Regions from separate parts of the Streptomyces sp. AM 2-1-1 genome, predicted to be linked through region 1. Evidence: riboswitches for the same ligand, from Rfam matches in the RefSeq annotation. Region 1 holds a riboswitch; each other region holds the start of a gene.
What was found. A riboswitch is a leader RNA that binds a small molecule or an ion and turns the genes downstream of it on or off. The one in region 1 is predicted to bind cobalamin.
Positions count from the first base shown of each region.

Region 2: linked by a shared signal. The riboswitch ahead of PZB77_RS01285 (CbtB-domain containing protein) and the one ahead of PZB77_RS29555 (ABC transporter substrate-binding protein) in region 1 are both predicted to bind cobalamin.
Region 3: linked by a shared signal. The riboswitch ahead of PZB77_RS09620 (ribonucleoside-diphosphate reductase subunit alpha) and the one ahead of PZB77_RS29555 (ABC transporter substrate-binding protein) in region 1 are both predicted to bind cobalamin.

Region 1 covers NZ_CP119147.1:6,839,442-6,844,872, reverse strand. The annotation lists gene PZB77_RS29565 (ABC transporter ATP-binding protein) at 113-922, opposite strand; gene PZB77_RS29560 (iron chelate uptake ABC transporter family permease subunit) at 919-1,935, opposite strand; gene PZB77_RS29555 (ABC transporter substrate-binding protein) at 2,055-3,104, opposite strand; cobalamin riboswitch at 3,166-3,354, opposite strand; gene PZB77_RS29550 (beta-ketoacyl-[acyl-carrier-protein] synthase family protein) at 3,471-4,694, opposite strand; gene PZB77_RS29545 (acyl carrier protein) at 4,691-4,951, opposite strand; gene PZB77_RS29540 (acyl-CoA dehydrogenase) at 5,196-5,431, opposite strand, start outside.
Region 2 covers NZ_CP119147.1:293,584-299,014, reverse strand. The annotation lists gene PZB77_RS01300 (carboxymuconolactone decarboxylase family protein) at 1-190, shown strand, start outside; gene PZB77_RS01295 (undecaprenyl/decaprenyl-phosphate alpha-N-acetylglucosaminyl 1-phosphate transferase) at 571-1,782, shown strand; gene PZB77_RS01290 (histidine phosphatase family protein) at 1,846-2,484, opposite strand; adenosylcobalamin (AdoCbl) riboswitch at 2,596-2,686, shown strand; gene PZB77_RS01285 (CbtB-domain containing protein) at 2,732-2,947, shown strand; gene PZB77_RS01280 (CbtA family protein) at 2,969-3,754, shown strand; gene PZB77_RS01275 (tetratricopeptide repeat protein) at 3,853-4,206, opposite strand; gene PZB77_RS01270 (hypothetical protein) at 4,399-4,524, shown strand; gene PZB77_RS01265 (DUF389 domain-containing protein) at 4,574-5,431, shown strand, end outside.
Region 3 covers NZ_CP119147.1:2,294,805-2,300,235, forward strand. The annotation lists gene PZB77_RS09610 (hypothetical protein) at 5-646, shown strand; gene PZB77_RS09615 (GNAT family N-acetyltransferase) at 694-1,206, shown strand; cobalamin riboswitch at 1,396-1,535, shown strand; gene PZB77_RS09620 (ribonucleoside-diphosphate reductase subunit alpha) at 1,677-4,094, shown strand; gene PZB77_RS09625 (ribonucleotide-diphosphate reductase subunit beta) at 4,094-5,128, shown strand; gene PZB77_RS09630 (hypothetical protein) at 5,246-5,431, opposite strand, start outside.

The DNA of each region.
Region 1 (5,431 bases):
GCGGCGCGACGGGCCGGGACGCCGCCCGGCCGTCCGGGGTCATGACGAACGGGGTGCGGGGCGGGTCCGTGCGACGGATCCGCCCCGCACCCCGTGTGCCCCACGCCCGACGTCACACGCCGTCGAGGGGCGCGGAGCGGACGGCCGCCGGCAGGAACCGCACGCTGGGGCGCCCTCGCGGGCCCTCCCGGGTGACCACCGACCGCACCCGGTAGACGTCCGCGATCAATTCCTCGGTGATCACCTCGTCCGGGGTGCCCGCCGCGACCACCCGTCCCCCGTCCATCACGGTGATCAGATCGCAGAAGGTCGCGGCCAGGTTCAGGTCGTGCAGGGCGACGACACAGGTGAGGGGCAGTGAGGACACCAGTGACAACAGCTCCAGCTGGTGCTGGATGTCGAGGTGGTTGGTGGGTTCGTCCAGGAGCAGTTCGCGGGGCTCCTGGGCCAGGGCGCGGGCGATCTGGACCCGTTGGCGTTCGCCGCCGGACAGGGTGTGCCAGGACTGCCCGGCCCGGTCCGTGAGTCCGGTCCGCTCCAGGGCCCGCCGGACGGCTGCGTCGTCCTCCGGCCCCGGTGCGGACCAGGCGCGGCGGTGCGGGATGCGGCCCAGGCGTACGACGTCGAGCACGCTCAGTTCGACCTGGGTCGCCGCGTGCTGGTCGACCACCGCGACCCGCTGGGCCACCGTGCGCCGGCCGGTCGCGGCGAGCGGCTCCCCGTCGAGGGTGACGAGGCCGCCCTCGGGCGGCAGGACACCCGCGAGCACCCGCAGCAGGGTGGACTTCCCGGAGCCGTTGGGGCCGATGAGGCCGACGGTGGAGCCGGGCGGCGGGGCGAGGGTCACGCCGTCGAGGATGAGGCGGCCGCCGGCCGCGCGGCTCACCCGGTCGGCCCGCAGCCCGGTGTCGTGGGCGCTCATGCGACACGCCGGGTGCGGTACAGGACCAGGACGAAGGCGGGGACGCCGATCAGTGCGGTGACCACGCCCACCGGCACCTCCTGCGGATCCAGCACGGTCCTCGCGAGGGTGTCCACCCAGACCAGGAAGATCGCGCCGGCCAGCGCGGTCACCGGAAGCAGCCTTCGGTGTCCCGAACCGGCGAGGGCACGGGCGGCGTGCGGCAGCACCAGGCCGACGAAGCCGATCGCCCCGGCGGAGCTGACCAGCGCGGCGGTCAGCAGCGCCGTGGTGCAGAGCAACACGGTCCGGGTGCGGGTTACACGGACGCCGAGGGTGGCCGCCGCGTCCTGGCCGAACGCGAAGGCGTCGAGCGTACGGGCGTGGCCCAGGCAGATCAGCAGGGCGAACACGACCACCCCGGAGCAGAGCCGGACGTCCGTCCAGCCGACTCCGCCGAGCGAGCCGAGCAGCCAGAAGAGCACCCCGCGTGTCTGCTCGGCGTCGGCGGCGGTCATCACGACGAAGGAGGTGAGCGCCGAGAAGAGCTGCATCGCCGCCACGCCCGAGAGGACGACCCGGTCCGTGCTGCCGCCGAGGGTGTGGCTCAGCAGGAGGACGAGGGCGAACGAGGCGAGCGCCCCCACGAACGCGCCCGCCGAGAGGGACACCGCTCCCCCGCCGACGCCCAGCACGACGACCACGACCGCGCCGGTCGACGCCCCGGAGGAGACGCCGAGGACGAACGGGTCGGCGAGGGGGTTGCGGAGCAGGGACTGCATGACGGTCCCGCACACCGCGAGCCCGGCGCCGCAGACCGCGGCGAGCAGGGTGCGCGGCATCCGGAGGTCCCACACGATGCCGTCGCGGAGCGGACTCAGTTCCGTGGTGCCGAGGCCCAGATGTGCGGCCACCACCGACCACACGTCGGCGACGGAGATCCGGGCCGGCCCGATGGTGACGGCGACCGCGACGGAGAGCAGGAGGAGAAGGACACCGCCGCCCCACAGGAGCGGCTTGGGCAGCGTGCGCAGGGCCGTCCGGCGCCCGGCCGCCGCAGGGGGGCGGGGAGCGGTGCCTTCGAGAAGACCCGACGGCCGCCGGAGACCCGTGCTCACCGGTTCGTGGCCGGCCGTCGTCCGGTGGTCGGCCGTCACCCGGCGAGCCCGAACCCGCGCAGCCCCGCCGCGACGCGCTCGATCCCCTCCACCGTGCGGATGGTGGGGTTCATGGCCTGGCCGCTGAGCAGGACGTACCGCTTGTTCCGTACGGCGTCCATGTTCCTGGTGGCCGGGTTGGACTCCAGGAACGCGATCTTCTTCCCGGCGCTCTCGGCGGTCTGCGCATCGCGGGTGAGGTCGCCGATGACGAGGACGTCCGGGTCACGGTCCGCGACGGTCTCCCAGTTGATCTGGGGCCACTCCTCGTGGGTGTCGTCGAAGACGTTCTCCGCGCCGAGTGCGGTGGTGATGATGCCGGGCGCCCCGCAGCAGCCCGCCATGTAGGGGGCCTGGGAGTTGGCGAACCAGTAGAGCAGCGTGGTGCCGGAGGCGTCGATGCCCGCCGTCGCCTTCGTCACCCGGTCCCGGAGACCGGCGACGAGCGCCTCCCCGCGCTCCCGGACACCGAACACCGCGGCCAGGTCGCGTATCTCGGTGTAGACGCTGTCCAGCGTGAGGGAGGCGGAGCGGGCTCCGTCGCCGTCGCCGCTGTTGTCCTTGCCGGTGCAGTCGGCGGGCGAGACGTACGTGGGGACGCCCAGGTCCTCGAACTGCTCCCGGGGGGCGACCCCGCCCTTGCCGAGTGTGGACTCGAACGAGGCGCTGACGAAGTCGGGTTCCCGCTCCAGCACCTTCTCCGAGGAGGGGGCGTTGTCGGAGAGCCTCGGCACCCCGGCGTTGGCCTTCTCCAGGCCCTTCATGACGGGATCGGTCCAGGTGGCGGTGGCGGCGAGCCGGTCGGCGAGGCCGAGGGAGAGCAGGATCTCCGTCGATCCCTGGTTGAGGGAGACGGCGTGGTGCGGGGCCGCGGCGACGGTGACGGTGCGTCCGCAGTTGTGCAGCGTCACCGGATAGCCGTCCCCGGAGTCGGCGGACGCGCGGGAGGCGCCCGGTGTGCCGGCGCCACCCCCGCAGGCGGTCAGCAGCAGGATTCCCGCCGTCAGCAGGGCAGCGGAACGGGCGGAACGGGCCATGGGCGGCACGAGGTACCTCGGCGTCTCTGGGCCCATGCGCGGGGCCCGTTGTACGGAGTACTGCGTCCCGTACGGGGCGCAGGGCGCCAGCAGGTCTTCGGACTCGGGTTCGTGCGGACGGGGCGCCTTCCCAGGACACCCGTGGGTCTCCCAGTGGCCATGGCCCCGCCCGTCCCCCTCACCGCTGCGCGTCAGTTCCGGATTCGCACCGGATTCCCTGACCCCTGTGTGGAGTACGACTGGCACTGGGAAGCTATCACGCCCTTCCGGGCGCTCCGGGCCCCGCTCCGGTCCCGCACGGCTGCCCCGCGGGACCGGAGCGGCCGGGCGGTCCCGGACGGTGATCGTGTGACGGCTCCCTCCGGCTCCGACCGCTCAGGGGAGACGTAACGCGATCACCGCGTTGTGGCCGCCGAACCCGAAGGAGTGGCTGACGGCACGGCGGACGGGGACGGGCCGGGGCGCTTTGGTGACGCAGTCGATGTCGAACCCGGGCGCCGGGGCGTCCAGGTTGGCGATCGGCGGGACGAGTTGGTGCTGGAGGGTGAGCACGGTGAGCGCGGCCTCGATGGCACCCGCCGCCCCCATGCAGTGGCCGAGCACCCCCTTGGGGGCGGTGACCGGTGGCCGGTGGGGGTAGGCCCGGGCGATGAGGGCGGCCTCGGTGGCGTCGTTGAGCGGGGTCGCCGTGCCGTGCGCGTTGACGTGGCCGACGTCCTCGGCGCACCAGCCGGCATCCCGCAGGGCGGCTTCGACAGCCGCTCCGGCCACCTTGCCGGAGGGATGCGGACTGGTGGGGTGGTGGGCGTCGGTGGTCGCCCCGGTGCCGGCGATCAGGGCCCGGGGTACCGCTCCCCGGGCCAGCGCGTCCTCGGCCCGCTCCAGCACCATGATGGCGGCCCCCTCCCCCATGACGAGGCCGGCGCGGTCCTCGGCGAACGGGCGGCAGAGCCGCGACGGGTCGCCGTCGGGCAGGGCCGCGGCTCCGGAGCGGGCCAGGCCGGTCATCGCCACCGGGAAGACGATCGACTCGGTGGCCCCGGCGACGGCGATGTCGCACTGGCCGCTCACCAGCATGTCCCGGGCGACCGACAGGGCCGTGACCCCGGAGGAACAGGCCGTGCACGGCGCCAGACTGGGGCCGGTGGCGCCGAGCTGGATCGCGATTTCGGCGGCCGGCATGTTGGGGATGGTGAGGAGGATGCCCGCCGGTGAGGACGCCTCGGCGCCCTGCCGGTCCAGCACCACGGCCTGCTCGGAGAGGGCCGCCGACCCCCCGCTGCTGGTGCCCACCACGACCGAGACCCGGGCGCCGTCCCAGCCGCCCGGGTCGAGCCCCGCGTCGGCCACCGCCTCCCGTGCGGCGAGCACGGCGAACTTGACGTACTTGCCCATCCGGTAGGCGGTACGGCCGCCGACGGCCTCGTCCAGGTCGATGCCGGTGACCGTGCAGGCGAAGTCGACCGCGCACCCGCGGAGTTCGGGAACGGTGCGGGCCGAGGACACCCCGGCGAGCACGCCCTCCCAGGTGGACGCCGTGTCGTTGCCGGCCGGGGTGATCATGCCCAGTCCGGTGACGGCGATCTCGGGCCGCTTCATCGGGCGTTGCTCACCGGCTCCTTGCGGCGGGACGCCGCACGGATGAACTCCGAGATGTCCGCCAGGGTGGCGTCCCGGTGGAGGGTGTCGACCGGTGTGTGGATACCGAGGTTCTCCTTGATGATGACGGCGAACTCCGCCACCGCGAGCGAGTCCATCTCCAGGCTGTCCATCGTGGACTCCGGGTGGATCTCGGCCGGGGGCACCTTGAACGTGTCGGTCAGCACGCCGACGATCTTCGGATGAATGGCCTTCATGATCTTCCTCTTGTATGCGGCTCACGGCCGGGGCACGGCGGGCGCGTTCAGCGGTCCCATGCCCGGGTAACTGCCGCGGCCCCGTCTGGTTACGCCCTCCGACGAACCGATTCCTCTACGCCCACCTGCGGCTTCTTCCGCACCATCGAGACGACGAACACCGTTCCCCAGTAGGCCAGGAGGACCGCTTTCGTCCCCAGCGAACCCGCCGCCTCGCGTGGCCGCCGGGTCCGTCCGCCGCCCGTCATCGGGTGGCGCCTTCCGCCGTACGGACAGGGGTGCGGTGCCAGGGGCCCGCGGGGTCGTCGTGGGCGTCCGCGTAGGCAGCCCCCGCGATCGGGCGGTCGGCGAAGACCTCGTCCGGCAGGGCGAAAGACTCCACCAGCGCGGGGGCGTGGGCGGCGACGGCGGCCACCGCCTCCTCGTACAGGTCGGGCAGGGCACGTACCTGTTCGGCCGTCACCCGTCCGACGGCCAGCA
Region 2 (5,431 bases), 6.5 Mb from region 1:
CCTCGCCCTCGCGGAGGCGGCCACCCGGCCCGCCGACGCCCAGCTGCAGGAGACCTCCTACGCTCTGGCCCGGTCCGCCCTCTCCGAGGACGAGATCGCAGCGGTGATCTGGGTGGCCGTCGCCATCAACGCCTTCAACCGGGTGTCCATCATGAGCAAGCACCCGGTGCGAGCCGTTCCGGCGCAGTGACACCACCGGCCCCAGGCGATCTGGGGCCCGCACCGTCGCTCTCGGCCGTTCCCGCCGTTCCCGCCGGTGCAAGCGTTCTTGCCGTGCCTGCCTCTCGCGGGCTGACGTACGGGGCCGCGTACGCCTCACGCCCCTGTCGGCCGACCGGACACGGTGGACCTCCCGTCCGCTGCCCACCTGTTCGGTTTTCCTCGAACTCCAATCAAAATGTCCCTCTGCGTGTTATTTGGGGCATATCACTACATGTGCACCTTAGGTTGTGGAACGACTCCACTCGGGTGGCGCGGTGTGCCGCCCGGTCGCGCGTTCCGGGAGTGCCGTGCGGGGGCTCCCGGCGGCGGACGACGCCACGGGGCCAGGAACGAGGAAAGGCAGAGCAGGTGAACGTGGTCGGCGTCATCATCTCCGGGGCGGTCGCGCTGGTGATCACCGTGGCACTCACCGCGGTCGTCCGCGGGCTCGCCCCGGTCATCGCGGCGAAAGGCGGCCGCCGAGGGCCCCGGCGGACCGTCGGCGCCGGTGTCGCCGTCGTCCTGGCGACCACCGGCGTGATGGTGGCCGCCCCCCGCCTGGGCCTTCCCGAACCCGGCGCGGGCGTGCGCTTCCTGCTCACCGCGTCCGCCGCGGTCGCGGTACTCGGACTGGTGAAGGAGGTGCGCCCGGTCGGTGCCCGGACGGAACTCGTCCTGCGCACCGTCCTGGCGGCACTCGTCGCCGCGTTCTCCGGGCTTTCCCCGGTGGCGGCAGTGGGCGGAGCCGTCCTCATGGTGCTCCTCACCCACGCCCTGCAACTGCTGGAGGGCTCGGACGGCACGGCGGCCGGAGTGACCGTGGTCCTCGCCGCCGGACTGCTCGCCTGCGCCGCCGTCGACCACCACCCCGGTGCCGTGCTGCTGCTCGCCGTGGCCGGCGCCTCGGTTCTCGGCGTGATGCCGTACAACTGGCCGCCCGCGCGCGTCTATTACGGCTCCTGCGGCTCGCAGTACACCGGCTTCCTCCTCTCCGGCGCAGCCCTGCTGGTGCTCTCCGAGGCCCCCGACGGGAGCGCCGCGTGGGTGTCGGTCCCCGTGCTGATGACGATGACGCTCGCCGATCTGGTCCTCGTCCTGCTGTCCCGGAAGAAGGCGGGCCGGTCCTTCCTGGCAGAGGCCCAGGACCACGCGGTGCACCGGCTCCGCCGCCTGCGCCTGACGCCCAGGGGAGCGGCGGTCACCATGATCCTGACGACGGCGGCCTGCGCGTCCACCGGCACCCTCATCCACACCGGGGTGATCCACCCCGCGGTCGGCCTGGCCGTGCCGGCGGGCGCCGCCCTCGCGGTGCTGGCGCTGCTGCGCGTACCGGTCCACTCCGCACCCGCGCCGCGTACCGGCGTACGCCGTAAACCCGTCAAGGACGCCGCGGCCCCGCAGACCGCAGCGGGTACGCCGTCGCGGCGGGCGGCCTCCGTGCCCGGCCCCGCACAGCAACTCTCCACCCCCGGTCGGAAGGCGGCTGCGACGCCCTCGCGGGCATCCACCGCACCGCAGATCGCCGCGACCAGGAAGTCGTCCGAGGGGCGCCCCTCTGACCTGGCCGGCGACCGGCGCTGAACCTTCTCGCACCGGCTGCTCCGACCGCTCTCCGGAGGGAGGCTCGGGCAGGGCCGGTCCGTCCTACGCGCGGGCCGCCGCGCCGCCGGAGCCCGGGAGCGGGGCGCCCAGCGTCAGGTTCCACCGGCCCGCCCGCCCGGTGAGGGCGACGAGGGAGAGGGGCGCCACGTCGAGGCGCCAGAACGCCGCCGGGGGAAGGGCCACCGCGTGTACGACCGCCGCGCGGACGACGGCGGGTTCCGCGACCACCAGGACCCGCCCGTCCCCCTCACTCGCGCCGTCCGCCCCGGCGAGCGAGTCCAGCCAGCCGCCCACGCGTCCGAGCAGGCCGTGCAGGGACTCGCCCCCGTGCGGCGCCGCCGCGGGATCACCGAGCCAGGCCGCGACGCCCTCCGGTTCGCCGGCGGACACCTCCGCCAGCCTCCGCCCCCGCCACCGCCCCATGTCCCAGTCGTGCAGGACCGGTTCGGGGACGGGCCTCACTCCGAGCGCCCGCGCCGTACGCAGACAGCGTTGCGAGGGACCCGACAGGTGGCGCCCGGCGTCCGGGACCGCCGAAGCGGCGGCACGGGCACGGCGCTCGCCCGCGGGATCGATCGGACGTGCACCGTCCCCGGCCTCGCCGTCGTCGGCGCCCGCGAACCTCGCCTCGCGCAGCGCCGGCCCCGGAGCCGGTGAGAGGAACGTCACCCGCAGCGTCATTCCGTCCATTTCCTCTCGCTCAACGCCCATTCCCCATGGGTACGTTGGGGATCGACCGGCACATCGCACCATGGCGGCCCCCGAACACAGGCGCTATGGTCTGACCAGCATGACGACGGAGCACGGAAGTCCGGTGAGAATCCGGCACGGTCGCGCCACTGTGAACCCGTAACCGCGGGAAGTCAGACCCAGCACCGTCGTCTCAGGCACCACGATCGGGACGCGTGTTCCCCCAGGAGGTTCTGCCATGGCACATACTGCCGCACCCGCAACCGGCGTACCCGCCGTCACCCCCCTCTCGCTGAAGGCGATCGCCCCGTGGGCCGTCTTCTTCGGCGTTCTCATGCTCGTCCTGCTGTACTTCGTCGGCGCCGAGCAGGGAGCTACCTCGCTCATCTCCGGCGAGGCCGTGCACGAGTGGCTCCACGACGGCCGTCACCTCCTCGGCTTCCCCTGCCACTAGGACACGGGGAAACCGAACTCCATGAACTCCCTATCCGTTCGAGCGCTCCTGCTCCGCGGCATGCTCGCGGGCCTTGTCGCGGGCGCCGCGGCGCTCCTCGTCGCCTACTTCCTCGGTGAGTCGCGCGTGGACGCGGCCATCGCCCTGGAGGAGGCCCACAGCCACGTTCACAGCCACGACCACCACGGCGGTGAGGAGTTGGTCAGCCGCACGATGCAGGCCACCGGCGGTCTCGCCACCGGCATCCTCGTCTTCGGCGTCGCCGTCGGCGGCATCGCGGCACTCGTCTTCTGCTATGCCCTCGGCCGCATCGGCGCCTTCGGCCCCCGGGCCACCGCGGCCCTGGTCGCGGGGGCGGCGCTGCTCTCCGTGTACGTCGTACCGTTCCTCAAATATCCGGCCAACCCGCCGGCCGTGGGCGACCCGGACACCATCGGGCAACGTACCGGCCTGTTCTTCCTCATGGTGGTGCTCAGCGTGCTGCTCGCCGTCGCCGCCGTGATCGGCGGGAGGAGGCTCGCACCGCGCCTCGGCAACTGGAACGCGACGATCGCCGCGTCCGCCGGATACGTCGTGCTGATCGGGCTCGCCTATGTGTTCCTGCCGTCGTTCGACGAGGTGGGCGCGGACTTCCCGGCGAGCCTGCTCTGGGAGTTCCGGCTCTCCACCCTCGCCGTCCAGGCCACCCTCTGGGTGAGCTTCGGGCTGGTCTTCGGCGCCCTCACCGAACGGCTCCTCCTCCCCTCGCGGGAACGGGGCGCGGCCACCCGGGAGAGTGCTCCCCGGCCCGCCGGGGTGGTCGGCTGACGTGTGCGTGTGCGGCCGGAGAAGTCCTCTCCGGCCGCACACGTCCCGCACGCCGCGACGGTACCTGCCGACGGTTCACTCCCCGACAGGCCCGGCCGTCAGTCGTCGGCGCCGGGGAAATCGCCGTTCAGCGCGGCGGCCATCCGCAGGTGCGGCTTGGCCTCCTCGTGCCGCCCCTGGCGCTCCAGCGTGCGTCCGAGGAGCAGCCGGGCGTAGTCCTCGACGGGGTCGCGCTCCAGCACGGTCCGCAGCTCCGCCTCGGCCTTCCCGAGCCGCGCCGAGTGGTAGTAGGCCCGGGCGAGCAGCAGCCGCGGGGCCACCTGCTCGGGAACCTCCTCCACGAGCCCACCGAGGATGCGCGCCGCCGTCAGGTACTCCTTGGCGTCGAAGAACATCTCCGCGCGGTTCCACCGGTCGGCGGCCGTGCCGAACTCGTAGTAGCCCTGGTCCATCTGCTTCCTCCTCTGCCGCCGGCGAAGAGGCCGTTCCCGGTCTCCCGCCCGTGTGATCGCGACAACCCACCTCTGTCGTTGAAAATTCCACCAAATTGGCCGGGGGTGTACGGCGGGCTCGCGGCGACGCCGCCGGACGTTCGGTGAGGTGCGGGGCATGACGGGAGGCGTCCGGACGAGGAGGGCGTGGCCGTGACCTCGTCCGCCCGTCGCGTCACCGCCGGGGGAGCCGTCGCCCCTTCGCGAGGACGTGCCACCCTGGTGCTGCGCAAGAGCCCGGACCACAAGGACCAGCGGCTGTCGCTGCGCACACTGTGACGGACCCGACCGCCCCCGTCGCGACGGCCGTCCTTGGGAGGGTTTCTCCGTGTTGCATCTGCGTCTGATCGTCCCGGCCGACCGCACGGAGGAGGTGCTGAGCCTGCTGGAGGGCAGTGTCGGCACCACTCATCTCGCGGTACTGCCGGGCGCGGCCCGCTCCCCGGCCGGTGACCTGGTGCTGTGCGACGTCGCCCGGGAGGCGGGGGACGAGCTCATCGGCGGGCTGCGAGGGCTCGGCATCGACCGCACGGGCTCCATCACGGTGGAGAACCTGGATCTGACGCTCTCCGCGCACGCCGAAGAGGCGGAGGAGCAGGCTCCGGGCGAGGGTGCGGACGCCGTGCTGTGGGAGGAGCTGACGGAGGTCACCCACGAGGAGTCGACGTTCAGCATCACGTACGTGGCGTTCCTGACGATCGCCACGATGCTGGCGGCCGTCGGTGTCATGCTGGACAACGCGATCCTGATCGTCGGCGCCATGGCGGTGGGACCCGAGTTCGGCCCGTTGGCGGGGGTCTCCACCGCTCTGGTGCAACGGGCGCCGCGTCTGGTGGCCCGCTCGTTGGTGGCCCTGGTGGGCGGGTTCGCGGCGGCGATGGTGATGACGGCCGGGTTCGCGTGGCTGATGGACGCCTGCGGCCTGTTCACTCGGGCGATGGTCGAAGGTGACCGTCCCAACACCGCCTTCATCTGGCAGCCGGACATGATGTCGTTCGTGGTGGCGTTCCTGGCGGGCGTCGCCGGCACCCTGTCGCTGACCTCGTCGAAGTCGGCCGCGCTGATCGGGGTGACCATCTCGGTGACGACCGTCCCCGCAGCGGCCAACGCGGCGGTGGCGTTCAGCTACTCCGACTACGCGCAGACGATCGGGTCCTCGCAGCAACTCCTCGCCAACCTCGGCGGC
Region 3 (5,431 bases), 4.5 Mb from region 1:
GCTCATGACATCTCGCACCCGGCTGCACGGCCTCTGGCCCGCACTGCTGGTCCTCACCCTCGCCGGCTGCGGCACCGAGCACGCGGACGCGGGCGGCGAGGCCCCGGTCGGCGCACCGGACCCCGCCGAGCTGGAGGCGCGGGCGGCCCACCTCCAGACCCGCACCGACCACGTCTACGTCACCGAGATCCCCGGATACACCCTGGCCCTGCAGTCGGTGGGCGTGCTCGGCGACGACGGTTTCGGCAGCTCGTACACGGACAGGAACGGCCACGTGATCCAGCTCGGTGTGGAGCGCGCCGCGTACTCCCCCGCCGACTGCGGCGAGAAGCAGCCCACCGACGGCTCGCCCGGCTACACCGTCTGCGAGCACGAGGACGACGGCTGGTACAGCGCGACCGCCCTCGGCCACGCCTACGCCCGCACCGAGGGAGACGTCGTGGTGACGGTCAGCGCCGGGCTCCCCGGCGTGGACCGCGCCACCCTGCGCACCGCGGCCGACGCGGCCCACCGGGCGGACGACGCCGAGCTCGACAAGGTCCTCCCGCCCCTCGGCGAGGCGCCCGGCTCGCAGCCGATCGAGCGCGGCGACCTCCCGCCGAACGGCGACGGCGCCCCGAACAACGAGGTGGGCGCGAGCGGTTGAGCCGCCCCGGTCGCACGCGCACCGGGGCGTTCGGCGAAAATCGGGGGATGGACCTGACGATCAGAAGCGCCGCACCCGAGGAGTACGCCCTCCTCGGCGAGATCACGGCGCAGGCGTACCTCGGCGACGGCCTGCTCAGCCTCGGCGAGGACGACCCCTACCTGGCGAGACTGCGGGACGTGGCCGGCCGCGCCGCCGGGGCGGAGGTATTGGTCGTGGTGGACGACACCGGCACCGTGCTCGGCGGGGTCGCCTACGCCCCGCCCGGCAGCCCTCTCTGCGACGTCGCGGCGCCGGACGAGGCGGAGTTCCGGATGCTGGCGGTGGACAGGGCGGGACGCGGCCGGGGAGCCGGGGAGGCGCTCGTACGGGCGTGCGCGGCGCGGGCCCGGGCGACCGCCGGGGTCACCGGGCTGGTGCTGTCCACCCAGCCGGCCATGACCGGCGCGCACCGGATCTACCGGCGGCTCGGCTTCGCGCGCACCCCGGAACGCGACTGGTCTCCGGTCCCGGGCCTGACACTGCTCACCTACCGGCTGGACCTGGGCGCCGCCGGCTGAGGCGGTGCCGTGTGGCCGAGGCGGTGCCGTGTGGCCGAGGCGGTGCCGTGTGGCCGAGGCGGTGCCGTGTGGCCGAGGCGGCCGCCGCGCGATCCCCCCGTGGGCCCGGTCTCCTGCCGGTAACGACACCCCCGGGGACCCCCGGGGACCCCCGGCACCCCAGGCACAAGATGTGGGGTGCGTCCGCGGCACCGCCCCCCACATGTATGCTCGTCTCGCTGTCGTCGCAGGGGAATCCGGTGCGAATCCGGAACTGTCCCGCAACGGTGTGAACCGCGCGTTTCGCGCACCTTCGAGTCCGGCTACCTGCCGACAGCGCGTCCGGCTCACCCGAACCGGACGCCCGTACGTCCGGGCCTCGCGGATGGGCCGGTGGACGCCGTGTGCGGTGTTGCCCGTCTCCAGGTGGCACGCCCCGCGGCCCTCCCCTCCCCCGCCGGCCCAGGGCCGAGTGAGGGAGAGCACCACCCGTGACCATCGCGCCCGCCGATCCGGCGTCCGTGCCCGCGGCCGCCGCGGCGACCGAGCCCGCCGACGGCCCCGGGGCCGCGCTGCTGCGCACCTTGACCGCCCTCACCGCGGACCTGCCGGACACCGACCCGGGCAGGGTCGCCGCCGCCGCGCTCCGCGGCCGCAGCGCGCATGCCGACGAGGCGGAGCTGCGGAGCCTGGCCACCGAGTCGGCCGCCGGCCTGATCGCGGACGACCCCGCCTACTCCCGGCTCGCCGCCCGGCTGCTCACCCGTACGATCGCCGCCGAGGCGGCCGGTGAGGGCGCGGTGTCGTTCTCCGCTTCGGTCGCCATCGGTCACCGCGAGGGCCTGATCGCGGACCGCACCGCCCACTTCGTGGCGCTGCACGCGGTCCGGCTGGACGCACTGGTCGACCAGGCGCTCGTGGACGGCGCCGACGACCGGTTCGGCTACTTCGGGCTGCGTACCCTCCACAGCCGCTACCTGCTGCGCCACCCGCTCACCCGTCAGGTGCTGGAGACGCCCCAGCACTTCATGCTGCGGGTGGCCGCCGGTCTCGCCGAGGACGACACCGACCGGGCGGTGGACGAGGTGGCCGCGCTCTTCGGGCTGATGAGCCGGCTGGAGTACCTGCCGTCCTCCCCCACGCTCTTCAACTCGGGCACCCGCCACCCGCAGATGTCCTCCTGCTACCTGCTGGACTCGCCGCTGGACGAGCTGGACTCCATCTACGGCCGCTACCACGAGGTGGCCCGCCTCTCGAAGCACGCGGGGGGCATCGGTCTGTCGTTCTCCCGCATCCGCTCGCGCGGCTCGCTGATCCGGGGCACCAACGGGCTCTCCAACGGCATCGTGCCGTTCATGAAGACGCTGGACGCCTCCGTCGCGGCGGTCAACCAGGGCGGCCGGCGCAAGGGCGCGGCCGCCGTCTACCTGGAGACCTGGCACGCGGACGTCGAGGAGTTCCTGGAGCTGCGCGACAACACCGGTGAGGACCAGCGGCGTACGCACAACCTGAACCTGGCGCACTGGATCCCGGACGAGTTCATGCGCCGGGTCGACGCCGACGCGGCCTGGTCGCTCTTCTCGCCCGCCGACGTCCCCGAGCTGGTCGACCTCTGGGGCGACGCGTTCGACACCGCCTACCGGGCCGCCGAGGCGAAGGGCCTGGCGCGCCGGACGCTGCCCGCCCGCGAGCTGTACGGACGGATGATGCGCACCCTGGCGCAGACCGGCCAGGGGTGGATGACGTTCAAGGACGCCTCCAACCGCACCGCCAACCAGACCGCCGAGCCGGGCAGGGTCGTGCACTCCTCGAACCTCTGCACGGAGATCCTGGAGGTCACCGACGACGGCGAGACCGCCGTCTGCAACCTCGGCTCGGTCAACCTGGGCGCCTTCGTGGCGGACGGGGACATCGACTGGGAGCGGCTCGACGCCACCGTGCGCACCGCGGTGACCTTCCTCGACCGGGTCGTCGACATCAACTTCTACCCGACGGAGCAGTCCGGCCGGTCCAATGCCCGCTGGCGGCCGGTGGGTCTGGGCGCGATGGGCCTCCAGGACGTCTTCTTCCGGCTGCGCCTGCCGTTCGACTCCGCGGAGGCGCGCGCGCTCTCCACCCGCATCTCCGAGCGGATCATGCTCGCCGCGTACGAGGCTTCCTGCGACCTCGCCGAGAAGTCGGGCCCGCTGCCGGCGTGGAGCGAGACCCGCGCCGCGCGCGGGGTGCTGCACCCGGACCACTACGACACCGCTCCGGCCTGGCCGGAGCGGTGGGAGGCGCTGCGCGCCCGCATCGCGAAGACCGGCATGCGCAACTCGCTCCTGCTCGCCATCGCCCCCACCGCCACCATCGCCTCGATCGCCGGGGTGTACGAGTGCATCGAGCCGCAGGTCTCCAACCTGTTCAAGCGCGAAACGCTCAGCGGCGAGTTCTTGCAGGTCAACGCCTACCTGGTGGACGAGTTGAAGCAGCTCGGCGTGTGGGACGCGCGGACCCGTGAGGCGCTGCGCGACGCCAGCGGCTCGGTGCAGGGCTTCGGCTGGATCCCGGCGGACGTGCGGGCGTTGTACCGCACGGCGTGGGAGATCCCGCAGCGCGGCCTGATCGACATGGCGGCCGCCCGTACGCCGTACCTCGACCAGAGCCAGTCGCTGAACCTGTTCCTGGAGACGCCGACCATCGGCAAGCTCTCCTCGATGTACGCGTACGCCTGGAAGCAGGGGCTGAAGACGACGTACTACCTGCGTTCGCGCCCGGCGACCCGGATCGCCCGCGCCGCTTCCGGCACGGCGAACGCCGCTGCCCCGGCTGCCGCCCCCGCCGCCATCCCCGTCCAGCAGGCGGTCTCCGACGCGGAGGCGCTCGCCTGCTCCCTCGAAAACCCCGAGTCCTGCGAGGCCTGCCAGTGATGACCACCAACGATTCCACCGCGGGCGCCGCAGTGAAGAACCTGCTCGACCCGGGCTTCGAACTGACCCTGCGCCCCATGCGCTACCCGGACTTCTACGAGCGCTACCGGGACGCGATCAAGAACACCTGGACCGTGGAGGAGGTCGATCTCCACTCCGACGTGGCCGACCTCGCCAAGCTGTCCCCGGGTGAGCAGCACATGATCGGCCGGTTGGTGGCGTTCTTCGCCACGGGCGACTCGATCGTCTCCAACAACCTCGTGCTGACCCTGTACAAGCACATCAACTCCCCCGAGGCGCGGCTCTACCTGTCGCGGCAGCTCTTCGAGGAGGCCGTGCACGTCCAGTTCTATCTGACGCTGCTCGACACGTATCTGCCCGATCCGGACGACCGGGCCGCCGCCTTCGACGCGGTGGAGGAGATCCCGTCGATCCGTGAGAAGGCGCAGTTCTGCTTCCGCTGGATGGACTCGGTGGAGAAGATCGACCGGCTGGAGACCCGGGCCGACCGGCGCCGGTTCCTGCTGAACCTGATCTGTTTCGCCGCCTGCATCGAGGGGCTCTTCTTCTACGGCGCGTTCGCGTACGTCTACTGGTTCCGCTCACGCGGTCTGCTGCACGGCCTCGCCACCGGCACCAACTGGGTGTTCCGGGACGAGACGATGCACATGAACTTCGCCTTCGAGGTCGTGGACACCGTCCGCAAGGAGGAGCCGGAGCTCTTCGACGACGAGCTCCGCCGGCAGGTCACCGACATGTTGAAGGAGGCCGTCGAGGCGGAGTTGCAGTTCGGCCGCGACCTCTGTGGTGACGGGCTGCCTGGCATGAACACCGAGTCGATGCGCCAGTACCTGGAGTGCGTCGCGGACCAGCGCCTCACCCGGCTGGGCTTCGCGCCGCTGTACGGCTCGGAGAACCCGTTCTCCTTCATGGAGCTCCAGGGTGTCCAGGAGCTGACGAACTTCTTCGAGCGCCGCCCGTCGGCGTACCAGGTGGCGGTGGAGGGCACGGTCGGTTTCGACGACGACTTCTAGGAGCGGCGCCGCACTGCGGGCGGGGAAGTCGTCGGCCGGGGCGGGTGAAGGCGGCGGAGCCGGCACGGCGGCTCCGCCGTCGGGACACGTCGCCCCGACCGGGACGCTCTCACGTCCTCAGGATTTCTTCTCGTCGCGTGGGAGCAGGACGTAGTCACCCGTGGTCGTGTCCACGGACTCGACGACGAGCCTGTACGTACCGCTCTCCTCGGCGTCCAGGTCGATCGGATCGATGTAGGGGTAGAGGTCGCTCTTGCCGATCTCCCTGCCGTCCGGGGCCCGCAGGCTCCATTTCGGCCGCAG